Regions from separate parts of the Azospirillum sp. Sh1 genome, predicted to be linked through region 3. Evidence: riboswitches for the same ligand, from Rfam matches in the RefSeq annotation. Region 3 holds a riboswitch; each other region holds the start of a gene.
What was found. A riboswitch is a leader RNA that binds a small molecule or an ion and turns the genes downstream of it on or off. The one in region 3 is predicted to bind thiamine pyrophosphate.

Region 1 (6,351 bases), on a different contig from region 3:
CCGGACGCGCTGAGGCTCGGCACGCTCATGCCTTGCAAGGGGCTGATGGAGGTTATCGTTCTGACCGTCCTGCTTGAGGCGGGCGTGCTGTCCGGCCCCTGTTTTTCGGCGATGGTGCTGATGGCGGTGGCCGTCACTGCGCTGACGCAGCCGATGACCCGGCTGGCCGGATGGTGGCGTCCGGCCGGCGGCACGGCGGCCGCGGCCACGGGTGGCCGGCGCGGGGGTATGTGACCGTTAAATTGCCCCCTAGGCAACCGGCCGGCCTTTCCGTTAAAGAAGCCCAACCGTCCACCCCGACAAAGGGCATCCTCCCGTGCAGACTCCCACCCGTGACGAGTGGCTCGCCAAGGCCCGTACCCTGTCCGAAGCGCTGCCCTACATGCGCCGTTATGCCGGGAGCACCTTCGTCATCAAGTACGGCGGCCATGCCATGGGCGACGCCGGCCTGGCGGAGCTGTTCGCGCGCGACATCGTCCTGCTGAAGCAGGTCGGCATCAACCCGGTGGTCGTCCATGGCGGCGGGCCGCAGATCGGCCAGATGCTGGAGCGGCTGAAGATCAAGTCCAGCTTCATCGACGGCCTGCGCGTCACCGACAAGGAGACGGTCGAGGTGGTCGAGATGGTGCTGGCCGGCTCCATCAACAAGCAGATCGTCGCCGCCATCAACAGCGCCGGCGGCCGGGCCGTCGGCCTGTCGGGCAAGGACAGCAACCTGATCACCGCCCGCCGGCTGGAGCGCGTGCAGCGCGACCCCGACAGCAACATCGAGCGGGTGCTGGACCTGGGCTTCGTCGGCGAACCCTATAAGGTGAACCCGGAGATCCTGCAGGCCCTCGCCAAGTCGGACGTCATCCCGGTGATCGCGCCGGTCGGCTTCGACGTGAACGGCGACACCTACAACATCAACGCCGACACGGCGGCCGGTGCGGTCGCGGCGGCGGTGAAGGCGGCGCGCTTCTTCCTGCTGACCGACGTGGCCGGCGTGCTCGACAAGGAGAAGAAGCTGATCGAGAAGATGTCGCTGGCGGATGCCCACAAGGCCATCGCCGACGGCACCGCATCGGGCGGCATGATCCCGAAGATCGAAACCTGCATCAGCGCGGTGGAGCAGGGCGTCGACGCCGCTGTTATCCTGGATGGCCGGGTGCCGCATGCCCTACTGCTGGAGATCTTCACCGAGGGCGGTGCCGGCACCCTGATCGGCAAGGCCTGACTCCGTAAACGGGGGACCGATGAGCGACCTGCGCAAGGACCTGCTCCGCCAGATGAAGGCCATCCGTGAGAAGATGGACCCGAAGCTGGTGGAGCGCGCCAGGCTGGCGGCGTTGGGCAAGGTCCCCTATGACAGCGACGCGGCGAAGGAGGCGGTCGGCCATTTCCTTGACGCCAAGCGGGATGGCGGCGCCTTCCGCCGCAAGCTGGAACAGGCGCTGAAGGCCGAGGGCGCGGCGCTGGACCTCGATGACGGGGAGAAGGCGCCGCCTGCGCAACCGCCCGCGAAGCCGAGACGCGGCGGTCGGTTGACGTAACGCCGTCTCGATTTACGCAAGGAGCACCGCCTTGCTGCATGTCTTCGTCAATGACGGCGGTCTGCTCCGCTGGGCCAGGGAGGCTGCCGCGGACGAGGCGGCGCCGCTGCCCGACTCCGCCGTGTGGCTCGACCTCATCAATCCGACGTCCGAAGAGTTGGCGCGTGCGGAGGTGCTGATCGGCACCGGCCTGCCTACCCGAGAGCAGATGGCGGAGATCGAGGAATCGAGCCGTCTGCGCATGGCCGGCGGCGCCTTGACCATGACCGTCACCGCGCTGGTCTGGGCCGACACTGACGAGCCGCGCATCGCCACCGTCAGCTTCGTGCTGGCCGGGCGGCGGCTGGTGACCATCCACGACATCGATCCGCAGGCGCTGCTGGCCTTCCGCCGCCGCGCCACCCATGGCGAGATCTCGGCCGCCCGTGGCGAGCTGGTTCTGGCGGCGCTGGTGGATGGGATGATCGACCGGACCTCCGTCGTGCTGCGGCGGACGGGGGTGGAGTTGGATGCGCTGAACCGCCGCCATTTCCGCGGGCGCAAGCTGCGCTCGCGCGGCGAAACGCTGGACGATGCGCAGACGCTGAAGCGCATCGGCCATGCCGGGCATCTGATCGGCAAGGCGCGGGTCAGTCTAGCCAGCCTTACCCGCATGACCGATTTCCTGGCGCGCGGCGATGGCTGGAATTCGGGCAAGGCGACGCGGCGCTGGGCCAAGACCACGCTGCAGGACCTGCGCGGGCTCGACCAATATGCCCGTTTCCTGGCCGGCAAGGTCGCTTTGGCGCTGGATACGGCGTTGGGACAGATCAACGTCGAGCAGAACGAGATCGTCAAGATCGTGTCGGTGCTGACCGTTCTGCTCTATCCGCCGACCCTGGTCGCCAGCATCGGCGGCATGAATTTCACCGACATGCCCGGCAGCGATTCGCCCTTCGGCTATGCCAGCGCCCTCGGGTTGATGCTGCTGTCGGCGTTGCTGCCGATGGTCTATGTGCGGTCGAAACGCTGGATGTGACGCGTTTCCACAATATGGCAGGCGGATGGTCCGCGGCGCTTTCCTTTTGACAGGTGCGTCCGCCGGCGGCAGGATGGGCGCATTCCAGGGGGGTCCCGACAGGGGGCTGAGATACCAACGGCCGGACGGCGCCAAGCGTCGCCGGCAGCGTGGTGACCCTTCGAACCTGATCCGGGTCATACCGGCGAAGGGAGGGACCTCGTGACGGGCCGACCACGCCCCGTCCGGCCGTATCGGCCCCACATTTCCGGGGCGCATGGCCCGCACGAAGATACCGCACCTCCGTCCGCAGTCCCGGGTTTGTCCGCCCAACTCCGACGGAGAAACCCAATGCCTAAGGACTTCAACGAAAACGCCATCCGCATTTCGACCGGCCCGCTGCCGTCGTCGCGGAAAATCCATGTGCCCGGCACGCGTTTTCCCGATCTGCGTGTCGCCATGCGCGAGATCGCGCTGTCGGGCGGCGAGCCGCCGCTGACCGTCTATGATGCTTCCGGTCCCTACACCGACGAGTCGGTCGCCATCGACGTGCGGGCCGGGTTGGCCAAGCACCGCCGCGACTGGATCCTGGCCCGTGGCGACGTCGAGACCACCGACAGCGGCGTGCTGCGCGCCAAGGACGGCGGCGCGGTGACCCAGATGGCCTACGCCCGTGCCGGCATCGTCACCGCGGAGATGGAATACATCGCCGTCCGCGAGAATCTCGGCCGTGCCGCCGCGTTGGAGGCAACGCGCGACGGCGAGGATTTCGGCGCCGAGATCCCCGACTTCATCACCCCGGAATTTGTTCGTGACGAGGTGGCGCGCGGGCGGGCGATCATCCCGTCCAATGTCAATCATCCCGAGTCGGAGCCGATGATCATCGGCCGCAACTTCCTGACCAAGATCAACGCCAACATCGGCAACTCCGCCGTGACCTCCTCGATCGAGGAGGAGGTGGAGAAGATGGTCTGGTCGATCCGCTGGGGTGCGGATACCGTGATGGACCTGTCCACCGGCGCCGACATCCACCAGACCCGCGAGTGGATCCTGCGGAATTCCCCGGTTCCCATCGGCACCGTGCCGATCTATCAGGCGCTGGAGAAGGTGAATGGCAGGGCCGAGGACCTGACCTGGGAGCTGTTCCGCGACACGCTGATCGAACAGGCGGAGCAGGGCGTCGATTATTTCACCATCCATGCCGGCCTGCGATTGGCCCACATACCGCTGACCGCCAAGCGGGTGACCGGCATCGTGTCGCGCGGCGGCTCGATCATCGCCAAATGGTGCCTGGCCCATCATCGCGAGAATTTCCTCTACGATCATTTCGCCGACATCGTCGAGATTTGCCGCGCCTATGACGTGGCGCTGTCGATGGGCGACGGCCTGCGGCCGGGCAGCCAGGCCGATGCCAACGACGCCGCGCAGTTCGCCGAACTGGAGACGCTGGGCGAGCTGACCAAGATCGCCTGGGCGCGCGACGTTCAGGTGATGATCGAGGGGCCGGGCCATGTGCCGATGCACAAGATCAAGCACAATGTGGAGAAGCAGATCGCGCTGTGCGGCGAAGCGCCCTTCTACACGCTGGGGCCGTTGGTGACCGACATCGCGCCGGGGTACGACCACATCACCAGCGCCATCGGCGCGGCGATGATCGGCTGGTTCGGCACGGCGATGCTCTGCTACGTCACGCCGAAGGAGCATCTTGGGCTGCCGGATCGCGACGACGTGAAGGCCGGCGTCATCGCCTACAAGATCGCCGCCCATGCCGCCGACCTTGCCAAGGGCCACCCGGCGGCGCGGCTGCGCGACGACGCCATGTCGCGCGCCCGCTTCTCCTTCCGCTGGCGCGACCAGTTCGCCCTGTCGCTCGACCCCGACACGGCGATGGCCTACCACGACGAGACCCTGCCGGCGGAAGGGGCCAAGACCGCGCATTTCTGTTCGATGTGCGGGCCGAAATTCTGTTCGATGAAGATCACGCAGGAAATCCGCGACGCCGCGGAGTCCGGCATGGCCGAGATGTCGCAGAAGTTCCGCGAGTCGGGCGGGGAGATCTACCAGCCGGCGGCGGAGTAAAGTCTCGGCACTGATGCCCCCTCCCTAACCCTCCCCCGCTCTCGCGGGAGAGGGAACTCCGCCGCTTCGCGAATAGCTCACGTTGACAAGCGTCCTACCCCCTCTCCCGCGAAGCGGGGGAGGGATGGGGAGGGGGCACCGCGCCACAACCACTCCTCACCCCGCGTACCTGATTTCCAGCACCTCCACCTGTTCGATCCCCGCCGGCGTGCGAACGTCCACCAGATCGCCTTCCCGCGCCTTCAACAGGGCGCGGGCCATGGGGGAGATCCAGCTGACATGGCCGCGGTCGGGGTCGACCTCGTCGGCGCCGACGATGGTGATGGTGTTCTCGGACCCATCCTCGCGGGCATAGGTGACGGTGGCGCCGAAGAAAACCTGTTCGCGGTTCTTCTGGTCCTGCGGATTGACCACCACGGCCGATTCCAGCCGCTTGTTCAGGAAGCGGATGCGGCGGTCGATCTCGCGCAGGCGCTTCTTGCCGTAGAGATAGTCGCCATTCTCAGACCGGTCGCCGTTGCCGGCGGCCCAGGACACCACCTCCACCACCTTCGGCCGCTCCACCCGCAGCAGGTGGCGCAGTTCCTCCTGCATGCGCTGGAAGCCGGGCGGGGTCATGTAGTTCTTGAAGCCCTGCGGCAGCGGTGCCTGTTCGTCGAGGTCGTCGTCTTCCGGCGTGTCGTTCTCGCGGGTGAAGGCTTTGCTCATGGTCCGACCTGTCCTGTGGCAGGGGTGATAACGTCCGGGAAAAGGAAAAGGCGCCTTGCGGCGCCTTTTCCCGTTCCAGAGGTCCCGGTTGGGCCGTTGGGCTTACCGCTTCCACCAACCGCGGCGCGGCTTGGCATTCGCCTCGTCCTCGTCACCGGCGGGAGCCGGCTCGTTGGCGGGTTCGGCAGCCGGAGCGGGCTGGGTCACCGGAGCCGGCGCGGCGGCGGCCGGCGCGGCCTCCGCCGGAGCTTCGGCAGCGGCCTTGCGCTTGCGCGACGCCTTCTTGGCCGGAGCCTTGTCGGTCGCGACCTCCGCTGGGGCTTCGGCGGCGGCAGCGGCCTTGCGCTTGCGGCCCTTGGCCGGCGCTTCGGCAGCGGCGGAAGCGGCCACGTGAGCAGCCTCCACCGGGGCTTCGGCGGCAGCCTTGCGCTTGCGCGAGGCCTTCTTGACCGGCGCGGTTTCGGCAGCGGCTTCCGCCGGCGCTTCGACCGCAGCGGCGGCCTTGCGCTTGCGGCCCTTGGCCGGGGCTTCCGCAACTGCCGGAGCGGCCATGGGGGCAGCCACCGGGGCAGCCTCGGCCGGAGCCTCGGCAGCGGCCTTGCGCTTGCGCGAGGCCTTCTTGGCCGGGGCCTTGGCGGCTTCGGCCGGAGCCGGAGCGGTCACCGGCGGCTTGGTGGCGGGCACGGGAACCGGAGCTTCGTCGGCCGCCGGGGCCGTATCGCCGGCCAGGATCCAGTCGAGGTCGCTCGCCTCGGCCGGAGCTGCCGGAGCCGGAGTGGCCTGAACCGGAGCGGCGGGCTGCTCGGAGCCGGCGTCCTCGCCGCCCTCCAGGCCTTCCGCACCCTCGCGGCGCGACCGGCGACGGCCACCGCGCTTGCCGCGGCGGCGCTTCTTGCGGCCTTCGCCGTTGCGCTCGCCGGCGTCGGCGCCGGTCTCGTCCTCACCGTCCTCGTCCTCGTCGTCGCCTTCGCCTTCGGCGTCAGCCGAGTCGGCGTCGGTGGCGGGTTCGGAGATGGCGGCACCGGGGATCGCCTC
Region 2 (6,351 bases), on a different contig from region 3:
ACACCCTTTCGCCCGCCCGCACGGCGGCCGACTGCGCCACCACGATCAGATCGGCGTAGGAGGCCCGCCCCGCCAGCAGATCGACGTGATCGCCTTCCTCAATCGTCCAGTCGAAGGACAGGCCGTCGAGCGCCTGGCGCACCTCCCGCTCGATGCGTTCGGCATTCTCGTGGGCGATGGCGGTGGCTTCCGCCATATAGCCGTAGGAGGCGGCGCGGCCGGTGGCGCCCGCCGGCATCGACACCGGGGTGGCGATGTAGAGCGCCTGGATATGGGCGGAGAAGCGCTTGGCCAGGGCGACAGCCACCGCCAGACGGCTGGCGTGGGCGTCGTCGTTGGCCATGTGCAGCAGGATGGTCTTGATCGGCATGCCCTCGCGTCTCCCAATCTTATGCTTTGGCCCGCCATCGGCCCGTCAGTGGGCCGGCGGAGCGCTTTCCTTCCAGATAACGCTCCGCCACGACGAATGGCAATGTCTGCAAGCAGATGGGGTTACTTGACCACCACCGCATAGTGGTCGAGCGGCGCCACCGCCTTGATCAGGCCGCGCGCCTTCAGGAACTCGGCGAAGCGGGTGTAGCGCTCGGCATCCAACGCCGCCGGGCTGTGGGAGAAGCGCGGCAGCGTGTCGGCCCAGGCGCGGCGGTTCAGCTCGTCGTTCAGCTCCGGCCGGCCCTTGACGAAGGCGGCCTGCGATTCCTCCGGATGGTTCAGGATGTAGAGCGTCGCCCGCTCCACCGCCGCCAGGAAGCGCTTGAAGCGCGGGTCGTTCGCCTTGTCCTTGCGGGCGACCAGGATCAGTTCGTCATAGGGGGGCACCCCTTCCTCCTCCGGATAGAAGGCGCGGCCGGGATGCTTCTCGATCTCCATCTGGTTCAGCTCGAAGTTGCGGAAGGCGCCGATCACCGCATCGACCTGCCCCGACAGCAGCGACGGCGAGAGCGAGAAGTTGACGTTCACCAGCTCGACGTCCTTCAGGCTCAGCCCTTCCTTCTCCAGCATCGCGCCGAGCAGAGCGTCCTCGAAGCCGGCGATGGAGTAGCCGACCTTGCGGCCCTTCAGGTCCTTCAGCGTCTTCACCGGCCCGTCGCGCAGCACGACGACGGAGTTCAGCGGCGTCGACACCAGCGTGCCGATGCGGACCAGCGGCAGCCCCTCGTCCACCTGCAGGATCAACTGCGGCTGGTAGGAGACGGCGATGTCGGCACCGCCGGCGGCGACCAGTTTCGGCGGATCGTTGGGGTCGGCCGGGGCGGTCAGCGTCACGTCCAGCCCGGCGTCCTTGAAGAAGCCCTTTTCCTGCGCCACCACCAGCGGGGCGTGGTCGGGGTTTACGAACCAGTCCAGCATCACGGACAGCTTGTCCTGGGCCAAGGCCGGAAGCGAGGTCATCAGGCTGGCGGCCATCAGGCCGGCGGCGAGTAGGTGCTTCATTGGCAGGTGCTTCATCGGGTGTCTCTCCCCCTTCGAGGGTTGGCGTCTTAAGGGTTGGCGTCTTCGGCAGGTTGGGTATCGGGTTGCCAGGGCAGGGCGCGGCGGGCCAGCGCATCGACGGCGGCGTACAGCGTCACCGCGAACAGCCCCAGCACCAGGACGGCGGCGAACAGAAGGTCGATCTGCATGCGGGCGTTGGCGTGCAGCATCAGATAGCCGAGGCCGGAGGACGACCCCACCCATTCGCCGATCACCGCGCCGATGGGCGCCACCGCGGCGGCGACGCGCACGCCGGACCAGAAGGCGGGCAGGGCGGCCGGCAGGCGGATGCTCCACAGGATGGCGGCGGGGGAGGCGCCCATGGTGCGGGCAAGGTCGAGCCAGCCGGGATCGGTGCGCCGCAGCCCGTCGAACAGCGCGGTCGTCACCGGGAAATAGATGACCAGCACCGCCATGGCGATCTTGGAGGCCATGCCATAGCCCAGCCACAGGACCAGCAGAGGCGCCAGGGCGAAGACCGGAATCGCCTGACTGACCAGAAGCAGCGGCATCAGCCAGCGCCGGGCGGTGCGGAAGCGCGCCAGCAGCAATGCGCTGACCCCGCCCAGCGCCACGCCGGCCACGAGCCCGATGAGGATCTCCGAGAGGGTGGTCAGGCCGTGGGTCAGCAACAGGGGCGCCTGCCTCTGCATCGCGTCGGCCACCGCCAGCGGGCTGGGCAGCAGGTAGCGCGGCAGGCCGGTGGCCCAGACCAGCACCTGCCAGGCGGCGACCAGCACCAGCAGGGTGACCAGGGCGCGCAGCAGCGCCTTCATTCCGCCAGCCTCCGCAGAAGCTCGGCCTGATGGGCCAGCAGGCCGGGATCGTCGACGCGGCGCGGTACCGGGCCCAACGGCTCCAGCGCCGGCCCCATCGCGGCGGGGCGGCCGGTCATCACATGCAGGCGGTCGCCGATGCGCAGCGCCTCCAGCGGGTCGTGGGTGACCATCAGGACGGTACGGCCGGCCAGCGTCTCCGCCGCCGTTTCCTGCAGCCGCAGCCGGGTGATGGCGTCGAGCGCCGAGAAGGGCTCGTCCATCAGCACCAGCGGCTTGTCCTCCATCAGCGTGCGGGCCAGCGCCACCCGCTGCCGCTGCCCGCCGGACAGGGCGGCGGGGCGGTCGCGCTCCCGCCCGGACAGACCGACGCGGTCGAGCAATGCGCGGGCCTGCTCCACCCGCGCCGGATCGGGGCGGCGGTGGCGCAGACGGTCGCCCAGGAGGACATTGTCGAGGACGGTCAGCCAGGGCAGCAGAAGGTCCTGTTGCGCCATGTAGGCGATGCGGCCGGCCAGCGGCAGCCCATCGCCGGTGACGACTTGCGTCGGTGGTTCCGGCTCGGCCAGACCGGCGAGAATGCGCAGCAGCGTGGTCTTGCCGACGCCGCTCGGTCCCAGCAGGCAGGTGGTCCGGCCGGCCGGCAGCTCCAGCGTCAGGTCCGAGAACAGCAGCGTGCCGCCATAGGTCAGCCGGGCGCGCGAGATCGTCACCGAAAGCGGCGTCATCGCAAGCATGTCGTTCTGACGGAAGTGGAGAGGGTGCGGTCCCGCATCACTGATCCCTACGCCGGCATGAACCGGATCAGGTTCCAGGGGTCGTCCCGCAACAGGACCTCTCAGCCGCCCATCGGCTCCCCCCAGTGAAGGCGGCGACTATAGGCGCGGACGATCCGCGACCGCAAGCATTGCCGGATCGGAGTTCCGGCCAGTGGAAGTCCGACTTCGGAAGCCGGCCCCTGGAAGCCGGCGCTTGACCGGAGCGTGGCCACGCCTAGTTTCTGGCGGGCATCATGGAGTGCCAGCCCTGACCACGCCCTTTCGCACCCCGCTGTTCATCGGCGGCGAGATCTATCGCGGCTCGACCTACGGGCCGAAACATCCGCTGGCGATCCCGCGCGTCTCGACCGCCATCGACCTCAGCCGCGCCATGGGATGGCTGCCGGACGAGGTCTATCTGGACACCCATGTGGCGAGCGAACGGGAACTGGCACGCTTCCACACCGCCGATTACATCGCGGCGCTGAAACGGGCGGAGGCCGAACAGCGGGTGGATGAGGCCACCGCCGCCCGCCACAATCTCGGCAAGCTGGAGAATCCGGTCTTCGCCGAGATGTACCGGCGGCCGGCCCACAGCAGTGGATCGGCCTTGCAGGCGGCCCGGATCCTGGGCGACCGGCCAGCCGGTCTGGTCTATGCGCCGGCGGCGGGGACCCACCATGCGCGGCGCGACCGTGCCAGCGGATTCTGTTACTTCAACGCGCCGGTGCTGGGCATCCTGGAACTGCTGGACCATGGCCTGGAGCGGGTGCTCTACGTCGATCTCGACGCCCATCATGGCGACGGGGTGGAGGAGGCCTTCGCCGACGACGACCGGGTTCTGACGATCTCCATCCATGAGGATGGCCGCTGGCCCTACACCGGCAAGGCGGAGGACCGCGCCGGCGGGATGGCCCGCAACCTTCCAGTGCCGCCGGGCTTCAACGACAGCGAAATGGAGCATGTGATGGAGGCGGCGGTGCTGCCGCTGGCCCGTGCCTTCCGTCCGCAGGCGATGGTGATCCAGACCGGCGCCGACGCGCTGGCCGAAGACCCGCTGAGCCGGCTGGAGCTGTCCAACCGCGCCCTGTGGGATGCGGTTGCGGCACTGCTGCCGCTGGCGCCGCGGGTGCTGGTGGTGGGCGGCGGCGGCTATAACCCCTGGTCGGTCGGGCGCTGCTGGGCCGGGATCTGGGCGGTGATGAACGGCATCGACCCGGCGATCAAGCCGACGGCGGAGGCGGAGGCGGTGTTGCGCGCCCTGACCTGGAGCCGCGCCGCCGGCCGCAATCCGCCGGAACACTGGTTCACCACGCTGGGCGACGAACGGCGGCCGGGGCCGGTGCGCGACGCGGTGAAACGGGTGGCGGAGATGGCGCTGCCCTGATCCGCAGCGAATCGTTTCATTTGGGACGAATTTCGAACCAAGCCGTTACGATTCGTTGACGGACCTGGATTGTTCGGTGATCCTCATTCCACTGCGCCGGTGCAGCTTCCGCGTCGGTTGACGTTGGATTGGAGCGTGCTTGGGCCGGGCTTGGGTAGGAGAATGGGCGGGCGGATGTCGAACACGACGCTGTTCCTGATCGCCATCGTCATCATCATGCTGGCCGCTGTACCGGTCGCCATGATGCTGAAGGATTTCCTGCCGAACATCATGGAAAAGAGCAGCGGTCTGGAGCAGATCGAGAACCGGGTCTATGTGCTGCATGCGGAATCGCAGGAGCTTCAGAACCGGGTCAACCAGCTGGTTCAGCGCCGCAACAGCCAGTCCTCCGACCGCAGCCGGCTGGAAAGCGACATCCGCAAGGCGGAAAAACAGATCCGCGACCTGGCCGAGCAGCCGCCGATGTTCGTCCACGAGGTCGGCGACCCGCAGGCCGGCCTGATGAAGTTCGTCGCCACCGTCACCCAGGAGAAGGCGTCGGCCGCCGCAAGGGCCGCCGGCGACCGCGGGCCCGTGAACCCGATCTGGCGCTGCGCCAACGTGGCGGAGGTCTGGGCCTCCAGCTTCGACGAGGCGAAGCAGATGTGCGACGTCGCCTTCCCCTTCAAGCTTGGGTTCCAGAAGACCTTCATGCGGGGCGATGCGAGGGCCGGCGGCAAGGGGGGCGTACCGGTGCCGCCCGCCACCGCCCGCGCCAAGGCCGGCGCCGCCACATGATGATCAATTTCATCATCGTGCTGGCGATCGTCGCCATCGGCGCATGGCTCGGCAATGTGCTGATGACCGTGGAACAGCGGGTGTCGCAGGCGCGCCAGCGCGTGCGCGGCGTGCGCAATAGGCTCGACAAGCTGGACGCCACCATCCACCGCCTGCACCGCGAGGAGGAAAACCTCCATGCCGAGATCGAGGAGCTGACGCGGGACATCGTGGAACTGCGCAAGAAGCAGGTCGAGGTGCAGCAGCGCCTGACCGAAGCACAGTCGAAGCGCCGTCCCCAAATCCTGATCCTGACCGACCGGCGCAATCCCGGCGACAAGGAATGGCTGGTGACCGTGGTGAACCAGCAGATCGGTGAGATCGACGCCACCCACCCGCTGGCCGTCGAATGGGCACGCGGACGCAATTATCTGGTTTGGGCCGAATCCGACCGCGAGGCGGCCGAACGCGCCAACCGCCGGTTCAGCGCGCGTCCCGGCTATCAGGTGCGGTCGGTGGCGCCGGTCAAGGAAGACCTCTACAGCCCCAGCGCCGCCCGCAGCGCGGCCTAGAGACGGAAAAGCCCTTCTCCCAGGGTGGGAGAAGGGCTTCCGGAAGCAGATAACAGCCTGACCTGTCGGTCCAGCCTCAGCGCGCCTTGGCGGTGGCCGGGGTCTGGCGGAAGGCGTCGTGCAGGTAGGGCGAGAGCGCCTGACGCATGTTGCGCAGCCATTCGTGGATGATGATCAGCGAGCGGGAGGCGACCGGCGGGGTCATGCCCAGCTTCACCAGATCCTCGCGGGTCATCGTCGCCACCTGATCCAGGCGGTGGCCGGTCAGGCGCGCCCAGGCCGGAGCGGTGCAGGGCTGCATGGAAATGACCTGCAGGCCCTCGCGCTCCACCATCTCCGCCTTGCGGCGGGCGTACTGGCTGTCCTCCAGCTGGGAGAAGGGACCGGAGAAGCCGTTTTCCACCAGGACCCGCTTGGCCTTCGGGGCGATGGTCGCCACCCGCTCCAGCGTCGTCATGCCGGTGGACAGCGAGGCGAGGTCGACGGTCACCGGGACCATGAAGGTCAGCCGTTCGCCTTCGCCGACGTAATAGTCGAAGCCCGACACCTCGGCCCAGTTGAAGAACCACTGCGAGATGTTGCCGCCGAAGTCGTACAGACGGCCGCCGCGCTGCAGTTCCGGGCCGATG
Region 3 (6,351 bases):
GAAGGCCAGACGGGCGGCGGCCACCGCCTCAAGCACCCCCGCTCCGGTGGGCAGCAGGGCCGCCTGAAAACTGCGGGCCAGTCCGGCACGGGCCAGCCGGTCGGCGCGGGCGCCGGTGACCTCCAGCCCGCCGAGGCGCACGCGCCCGGCATCCGGCCGCTCCAGCCCCGACAGCAGGTTGATGACCGTGGATTTGCCCGACCCGTTCGGCCCGATCAGCCCGGTGATGGTGCCCGGCCGCAGGTCCAGCGACACACGGTCCACCGCCCGCACGCCGCCGAAGGACTTCCGCAAGCCCTCGACCACCAGCCCCTCCGGCAGGGCGGGTGGCGTCGGCGGCTCCCTCGCCTCCGCCAGCGCACGGGGCTTGCCGCCGCCCAAGCGGGCCGTGAGGCGGTGGAGGAGCCCGGTCAGCCCGTCCGGCGCCAGCACGACGGTCAGCAGAAGCGCGGCGCCGTAGATCACCAGATAGCCGCGCTCCAGGAAGCGGAACCATTCCGGCAGGTGCAGCAGCAGCACGGCGCCCAGCACCGCCCCGGCCATCCGCCCCCGCCCGCCGACGATGGATATCGTGAGGATGGAGACCATGACCGGGAATTCCAGCACCTCCGGCGACACGACGCGCTGGGTGTGGACCGCCAGCGCTCCGGCGGCCCCGGCGAACAGCGCGCTGATGCCGAAGGCGGCCAGCCGCAGCCGGCCGACATCCAGCCCCAGCGTTCCCGCAGCCAGCGGATCGTCACGCAGCATGGTCAGCGCCCGGCCAAGGCGCCCGCGCGCCACCCGCCAGCCGATCAGCCCGCCGAGCGCCACCAGCCCCCAGACCAGCCCGGCCATCGGCAGCCCGCGCGGCACCGCCCAGCCGAACAGCACCACCGCCGGCACGCCGGCCAGCCCGTTGGAGCCGCCGGTCAGCTCCGGCAGGTTCACGGCAAGCAGATGCAGCACCTGCGCGATCCCCAGCGTCGCAAGGGCGAAGTAATGCGACTCCAGCCGCAGCACCGCCAAACCAACCGGCAACGCCAGCAGAAACGGAACCAGCATCGACAGCGGAAAAGTCGCCTCGAAGCCGAGCCCATGGCGGCTGCCGAGGATGCCAGTCACATAGGCGCCGACGCCGAAGAAGGCACCCTGCGCCAGCGACAGCGCGCCACCGAGGCCGAAGACGATCTGGAAGCCGAAGGCCGCCAGCGCATAGACCCCGGCGACGGTCAGGACGCGCAGGCCGTAGGGCGAGGCGAAGGCGAGCGCGTATACCAGCAGGGCGAGGGCGCCGGCGGTGAGAATGACGGCAGACCGACGCTCAGCCACGGCGGCGCGCCGCTTCGCCGAACAGCCCTTGCGGCCGCAGGACCAGGATCGCCAGCAGCGTCAGGTACAAGGCCCCCAGCGCCACCGGGTAGGAGAGCACCGACGATACCCCCACCTCGAACAGCGCGATCAGCAGCGCCCCCACCACCGCCCCCGGCACTGACCCCCAGCCGCCCACCGTCACCGCGATGTAGGCCTTCAGGATCAGGTCCCCGCCCGATGTCGGCGTGACGAAATAGCGGTTGGCCAGCAACAGCCCCGCCGCCCCGGCACAGGCGGCGCCGATGGCGAAGGTCACCAGGATCATGGCGGTGACCGGCACGCCGCAGGCACGCGCCATCTCCGGATCCTGCGCCGTCGCGCGCAGCCGGCGGCCAAGCTGGGTGCGCGCGAAAACCCATTGCTGCGCGCCGATCAGCAGGGCCGCCACCGCGACGATGGCGAGCGACTGCTCCGGCACCGCCAGCCCGGCGATATGAAGGGTATCGTCGCCGAACAGCGGCGGTGCGGCGCGCGGCTCCGGCCCGAAGAGGATGGCGGCCCCGTTCTGCAGGATGATGCCGACCGCGATGGTGCTGATGAAGACCGACACCGGCGGCCGGCGCCGCAGCGGCAGATAGGCCGCCAGCGCCATCAGCAACCCCAGCGCGGCCATCAGCACCAGCACCACCGGCAGCAGGACGATGCCCGGCAACGGGATCAGGGGCGCCAGCGCCACCGCCAGCAGCCCGCCGGCCATCACGAGGTCGCCCTGGGCGAAGTTCACCGCCGAGGTGGCGTTCAGCACCAGCACGAAGCCCAACGCCACCAGGGCATAGGCCGCCCCCAGCGCCACCCCGTTGACCAGCAGTTGAAACGCCGCCATCCGCTCACTTCGCCGCGAGTGTCGGGTCGTCGTACCGCTTCACCAGCGTCGGCACGCGGCTGGTCCCGTCATAGCAGACGATGACGGCGGAATGGGCCATGTTGCCCTTGCCGTCGGACTTGTAGGTCATGGCAAGACCCTTGAACGTCTCCGACGACAGTGCTTTCCGGATGGCGTCCGGCGTCCGGGCGCCGGCCTTCACCGCCTCCAGCACCATCGTCATGCCGTCATACTGGCCGAGCGCGAAGGCGTCCGGTTCCTTGCCGAAGGCGGTGCGGTAGGCGTCGGTGAAGGCCTTGACCTCCGGCGTGTCGCCTGAAATCGGCGAGGCCGCGGTCTCGGCGCAGACGCCCTTCAGTTCCGCCGGTTCCAGCAGGGCCGCGGTGCTCGGCTGATGCATGGCGGAACCGGCGACGATCGGCAGGGTCACGCCGCTGGACGCCGCCTGCCGCAGCAGCAGCGCGGTCGGACCGGAATGCAGATGCAGCACCAGCACGTCCGGCTTGGCGGCCAGCGCCTTGGTCAGCACCGGCAGCAGGTCCTTGGCCGCCGGGTCCACCCCCTCCTCGAACACCGGGGTCACGCCCAGCGCTTTGAAGGCGGCGTCGAGATGGGTCTTGCCGCTCTGGCCATAGGCGGTGGTCTGATAGATGATCGCCGGCTGCCGCTTGCCCAACTCCTCCACCACATAGCGGGCGTGGGCGGACTTGGTCACGGCGTCGCCGGGGAAGAAGCGGAAGACCCAGGGGTTGCCCTGCTCGGTGATCGACGCGGTGCCCGACACGGTGACCAGCGGCAGCTTCAACTCCTGCGCCAGCGGCAGCATCGCCAGCATCTGGGTGCCGAGCATGCTGGCGGCGACCGCCCCGACCGTGCCGCTGCCGGCCGCCCGCTCCAGCGCCGTCACCGCCGCCTCGGGCGAGGTGCCGGTGTCGACGACCTCCGACGCGATGGCGACGCCGGCCGGCGTCTGCTTCAGCGCCAGGACGGCACCATTGCGCTGGCTGGTGCCTTCCAGCGACAGGAAGCCGGTCAGCGGCACCAGCACCGGAAAGGACAGCGTGTCGTCGGCCCGCGCCGCCGGAGACAGGCAGGACGTGGCCGCCAGCAGGCCGATCAGAAGGGGAAGCGCGCGCCGCATGACCGAAAACTCCTCAACTCGCGCCGGCAACCGGAGCGACGCGGAGGGGACGGGGCGTCTGTGGCTGATCCGTCGGGTTCCGGTCGGCTCCCTTCGCCGGCATGACCCGGATCAGGTTCGATGGGTGTTGTCTCAGCCCCCGCATCCGCCGATCCGGCGAAAGGCAGGGGCACCCCAGCCGTGAACAGGCGGCGAGAGTGTCGCCGCCGGCCCCGTCCTGTCAAGAACCCAACCGGCGGCGCGCCACCAGCGTTTCACGATGCAGGATGTAGAGCCCGCTGCCGATGATGACCATGGCGCCGGCCAGAACCGGCGCCGTCGGCAGGTCGCCGAACACCAGCCAGCCGAACAGGCTGGCCCAGACCATGCCGGTGTACTCGAAGGGCGCCACCACCGCCGGAGGCGCACGGCGGAAGGCCTGGGTCAGCAGCACCTGTGCGCCGGCGCCGATCGCGCCGACCAGCGCCATCAGCCCCAGCGCAAAGCCGGTCGGCGCCGTCCACACCGGCACTGCCAGCGCACCGCTGACCACAGTCGTCGTCAGCAGCAGATAGAGCACGATGGACGCGCTGGTCTCCGTCCGCGACAGGCCGCGCACGGCCAGCGCCGCCAGCGCATAGAACAGGGCGGCGCACAGCCCGACCAGGACCGGCACCAGCGGCGCCCCGGCCGATGGCTGGGCCATCACCACCACGCCGCCGAACCCGACCACCACCGCGGCCCAGCGCCGCCAGCCCACCGGCTCTCCCAGCAGCGGAGCGGACAGGGCGGTGATGAACAGCGGCCCGGCGAAGCTCAGCACATAGACGTCGGCCAGCGGCAGTTCGCGGAACGCATAGAAGAAGCAGCCCATCGAGATCAGCCCGGCGAAGGCCCGCCAGACATGGCCCCAGGGCCGCCGCGTCCGCATCGCCGCGATCCCGCCGCCGCGCCACAGGGTGTAGCCGCCCACCAGCAGGAAGGCGACCAGCGAGCGCACGAACATCAGCTGCGGCACCGGGTAATCGGCGGTCAGGAACTTGATGAGCGTATCCATCGCCGCGAACAGCAGGATCGCCCCCAGGAAGCAGCCGACGGCATAGGGAACCGAATCGGCCTCGGCAGGTAGCAGGTCGGCGGTCTCGGCGTCGGTCATGGAATTGGTTCGGAACGGCAATGGCGGAGGTTGCCCACATTATGGGCAAATCCGCCTGCGTCCCAATGCCGCAACCGCAGGTCTGGTAGGCGTGAGGTTTTGGCAGAGTTCAGTCTTCGGATGCCCCCTCCCCATCCCTCCCCCGCCTTTGGCGGGAGAGGGTGCCGTATGCGAAGTGGCGGCAGTCCCCTCTCCCGCGTGAGCGGGGGAGGGTTAGGGTGGGGGCACCGTCAGCCGACACTCAACGGTGAGCAAACATCCCCTCACCGCGTCAAAACCATCACCAGCCGCTCCACCGGCGCATCATTGATTAGATGCGACTCGACGATCTCGTCGATGTCCTCCGCCGTTTCCGGCCGGTACCAGATGCCCTCCGGATAGACCACCATCAGCGGCCCGGCGGAGCAGAAGCCGAGGCAGCCCGTCATCGCCATGCCGACATCGGCCAGACCCCTCGCCTGGATTTTCTGGTCGAGCCGCTGCCACAGCGGGTGGGCGCCCTTGGCGGCACAGCTGCCGCGCGGATGGCCGGGCGGGCGCTGCTGGGCGCAGCAAAAGACGTGGTGGCGAAAGGTCTGCGGAATGTCGAGCGGCATCGGGCATGCTCCATAACCATAAATTTCCTATGGTTTAGAAGCATGCCAGATTGCTGCGCTGCGGCAAGAGTTTTTATAATCCTTCTAACCCACGGCAGCCGCAGTGATTCCGGCGTGATGAAATGCTTGGTCGGCAGAGCATTGGCGGTTAAGAATCCCCGCCAAGGGGCAATCCAGGAGACGCCGGTGCTGCTGAGCGGGTCGGGGAAGGGTCAGCCGGGCGCCGTGCCGGGCTGGGTCGGGTATGCGCTGCTGCCGGTCCTCAACCTCGTCGCGGCCTTCGTGCTGTCGGGGCTGGTGATCCTGGTGATCGGCGAGAATCCGGTCGACGTGCTGTCGCTGCTGCTGTCGGAGGCTCTGGGATACCCGGAGGCTATCGGCTACACCCTTTATTACACCACCGACTACATCTTCACCGGGCTGGCGGTCGCAATCGCCTTCCATTGCGGGCTGTTCAACATCGGCGGCGAGGGGCAGGCCTATCTGGGCGGGCTGGGCGCCGGGCTGGTCGCGCTGGCGCTGACCGGCTGGCCGTGGCCGGTGGTGGCCTTGCTGGCGGTGCTGGCGTCCGCGCTGTTCGGCGCCGCCTGGGCCTTCATCCCGGCCTGGCTGCAGGCCAAGCGCGGCAGCCACATCGTCATCACGACGATCATGTTCAACTTCATCGCCGCGTCGATCATGACCTGGCTGCTGGTGGACGTGCTGATCCGTCCCGGCAGCCAGTCGCCGGAAACCCGCGAGTTCGATCCCGGCGTCTGGCTGCCGTCGATGGACCGGGCGCTGGGCTGGTTCGGCATCACCATCCCGGCCTCGCCGCTGAACCTGTCCTTCCTGTGGGCGCTGGCCTGCTGCCTGCTGTTCCACATCTTCCTGCGCCGCACCCGCTGGGGCTACGAACTGCGCACGGTGGGCCGGAACGAGCGGGCGGCGGTCTATGCCGGCATCTCGCCGGCACGGAACATCGTCATCGCCATGCTGATCTCCGGCGCGCTGGCCGGCTTCGTGGGCGTGAACGAGATCCTGGGCGTGCAGCACCGGGTGATCCTGAACTTCACCGGCGGCGTCGGCTTCGTCGGCATCGCCGTGGCGCTGATGGGACGCAACCACCCGGTCGGGATCATTCTGGCCGCCTTGCTGTTCGGGGTTCTGGCGCAGGGCGGCGGCCAGCTGTCCTTCGACTATCCCACGATCAACCGCGAGCTGGTGATGGTCATCCAGGGTCTGGTCATCCTGTTCGCCGGTGCGATGGAGAACCTGTTCAAGCCGCAGGTGGAGGCGCTGTTCCGCCGCCGCGGCGCCGCCG

Region 1: another riboswitch for thiamine pyrophosphate. It lies ahead of thiC (phosphomethylpyrimidine synthase ThiC); the one in region 3 lies ahead of FZ029_RS24040 (ABC transporter substrate-binding protein).
Region 2: another riboswitch for thiamine pyrophosphate. It lies ahead of FZ029_RS12775 (ABC transporter ATP-binding protein); the one in region 3 lies ahead of FZ029_RS24040 (ABC transporter substrate-binding protein).

What each region holds. Positions count from the first base shown of each region.
Region 1 covers NZ_VTTK01000034.1:29,209-35,559, forward strand. Annotated here, with positions in the region: gene FZ029_RS25765 (cation:proton antiporter) at 1-234, shown strand, start outside; gene argB (acetylglutamate kinase) at 317-1,216, shown strand; gene FZ029_RS25775 (hypothetical protein) at 1,236-1,532, shown strand; gene FZ029_RS25780 (CorA family divalent cation transporter) at 1,564-2,550, shown strand; TPP riboswitch at 2,627-2,760, shown strand; gene thiC (phosphomethylpyrimidine synthase ThiC) at 2,881-4,608, shown strand; gene greB (transcription elongation factor GreB) at 4,765-5,316, opposite strand; gene FZ029_RS25795 (ribonuclease E/G) at 5,419-6,351, opposite strand, start outside.
Region 2 covers NZ_VTTK01000010.1:102,041-108,391, reverse strand. Annotated here, with positions in the region: gene FZ029_RS12790 (universal stress protein) at 1-370, opposite strand, end outside; gene FZ029_RS12785 (ABC transporter substrate-binding protein) at 493-1,434, opposite strand; gene FZ029_RS12780 (ABC transporter permease) at 1,482-2,249, opposite strand; gene FZ029_RS12775 (ABC transporter ATP-binding protein) at 2,246-2,977, opposite strand; TPP riboswitch at 3,013-3,119, opposite strand; gene FZ029_RS12770 (acetoin utilization protein AcuC) at 3,267-4,394, shown strand; gene FZ029_RS12765 (hypothetical protein) at 4,569-5,171, shown strand; gene FZ029_RS12760 (hypothetical protein) at 5,168-5,722, shown strand; gene FZ029_RS12755 (hypothetical protein) at 5,799-6,351, opposite strand, start outside.
Region 3 covers NZ_VTTK01000029.1:48,771-55,121, forward strand. Annotated here, with positions in the region: gene FZ029_RS24030 (ATP-binding cassette domain-containing protein) at 1-1,311, opposite strand, end outside; gene FZ029_RS24035 (branched-chain amino acid ABC transporter permease) at 1,304-2,176, opposite strand; gene FZ029_RS24040 (ABC transporter substrate-binding protein) at 2,181-3,317, opposite strand; TPP riboswitch at 3,389-3,504, opposite strand; gene FZ029_RS24045 (DMT family transporter) at 3,538-4,452, opposite strand; gene FZ029_RS24050 ((2Fe-2S) ferredoxin domain-containing protein) at 4,716-5,048, opposite strand; gene FZ029_RS24055 (ABC transporter permease) at 5,235-6,351, shown strand, end outside.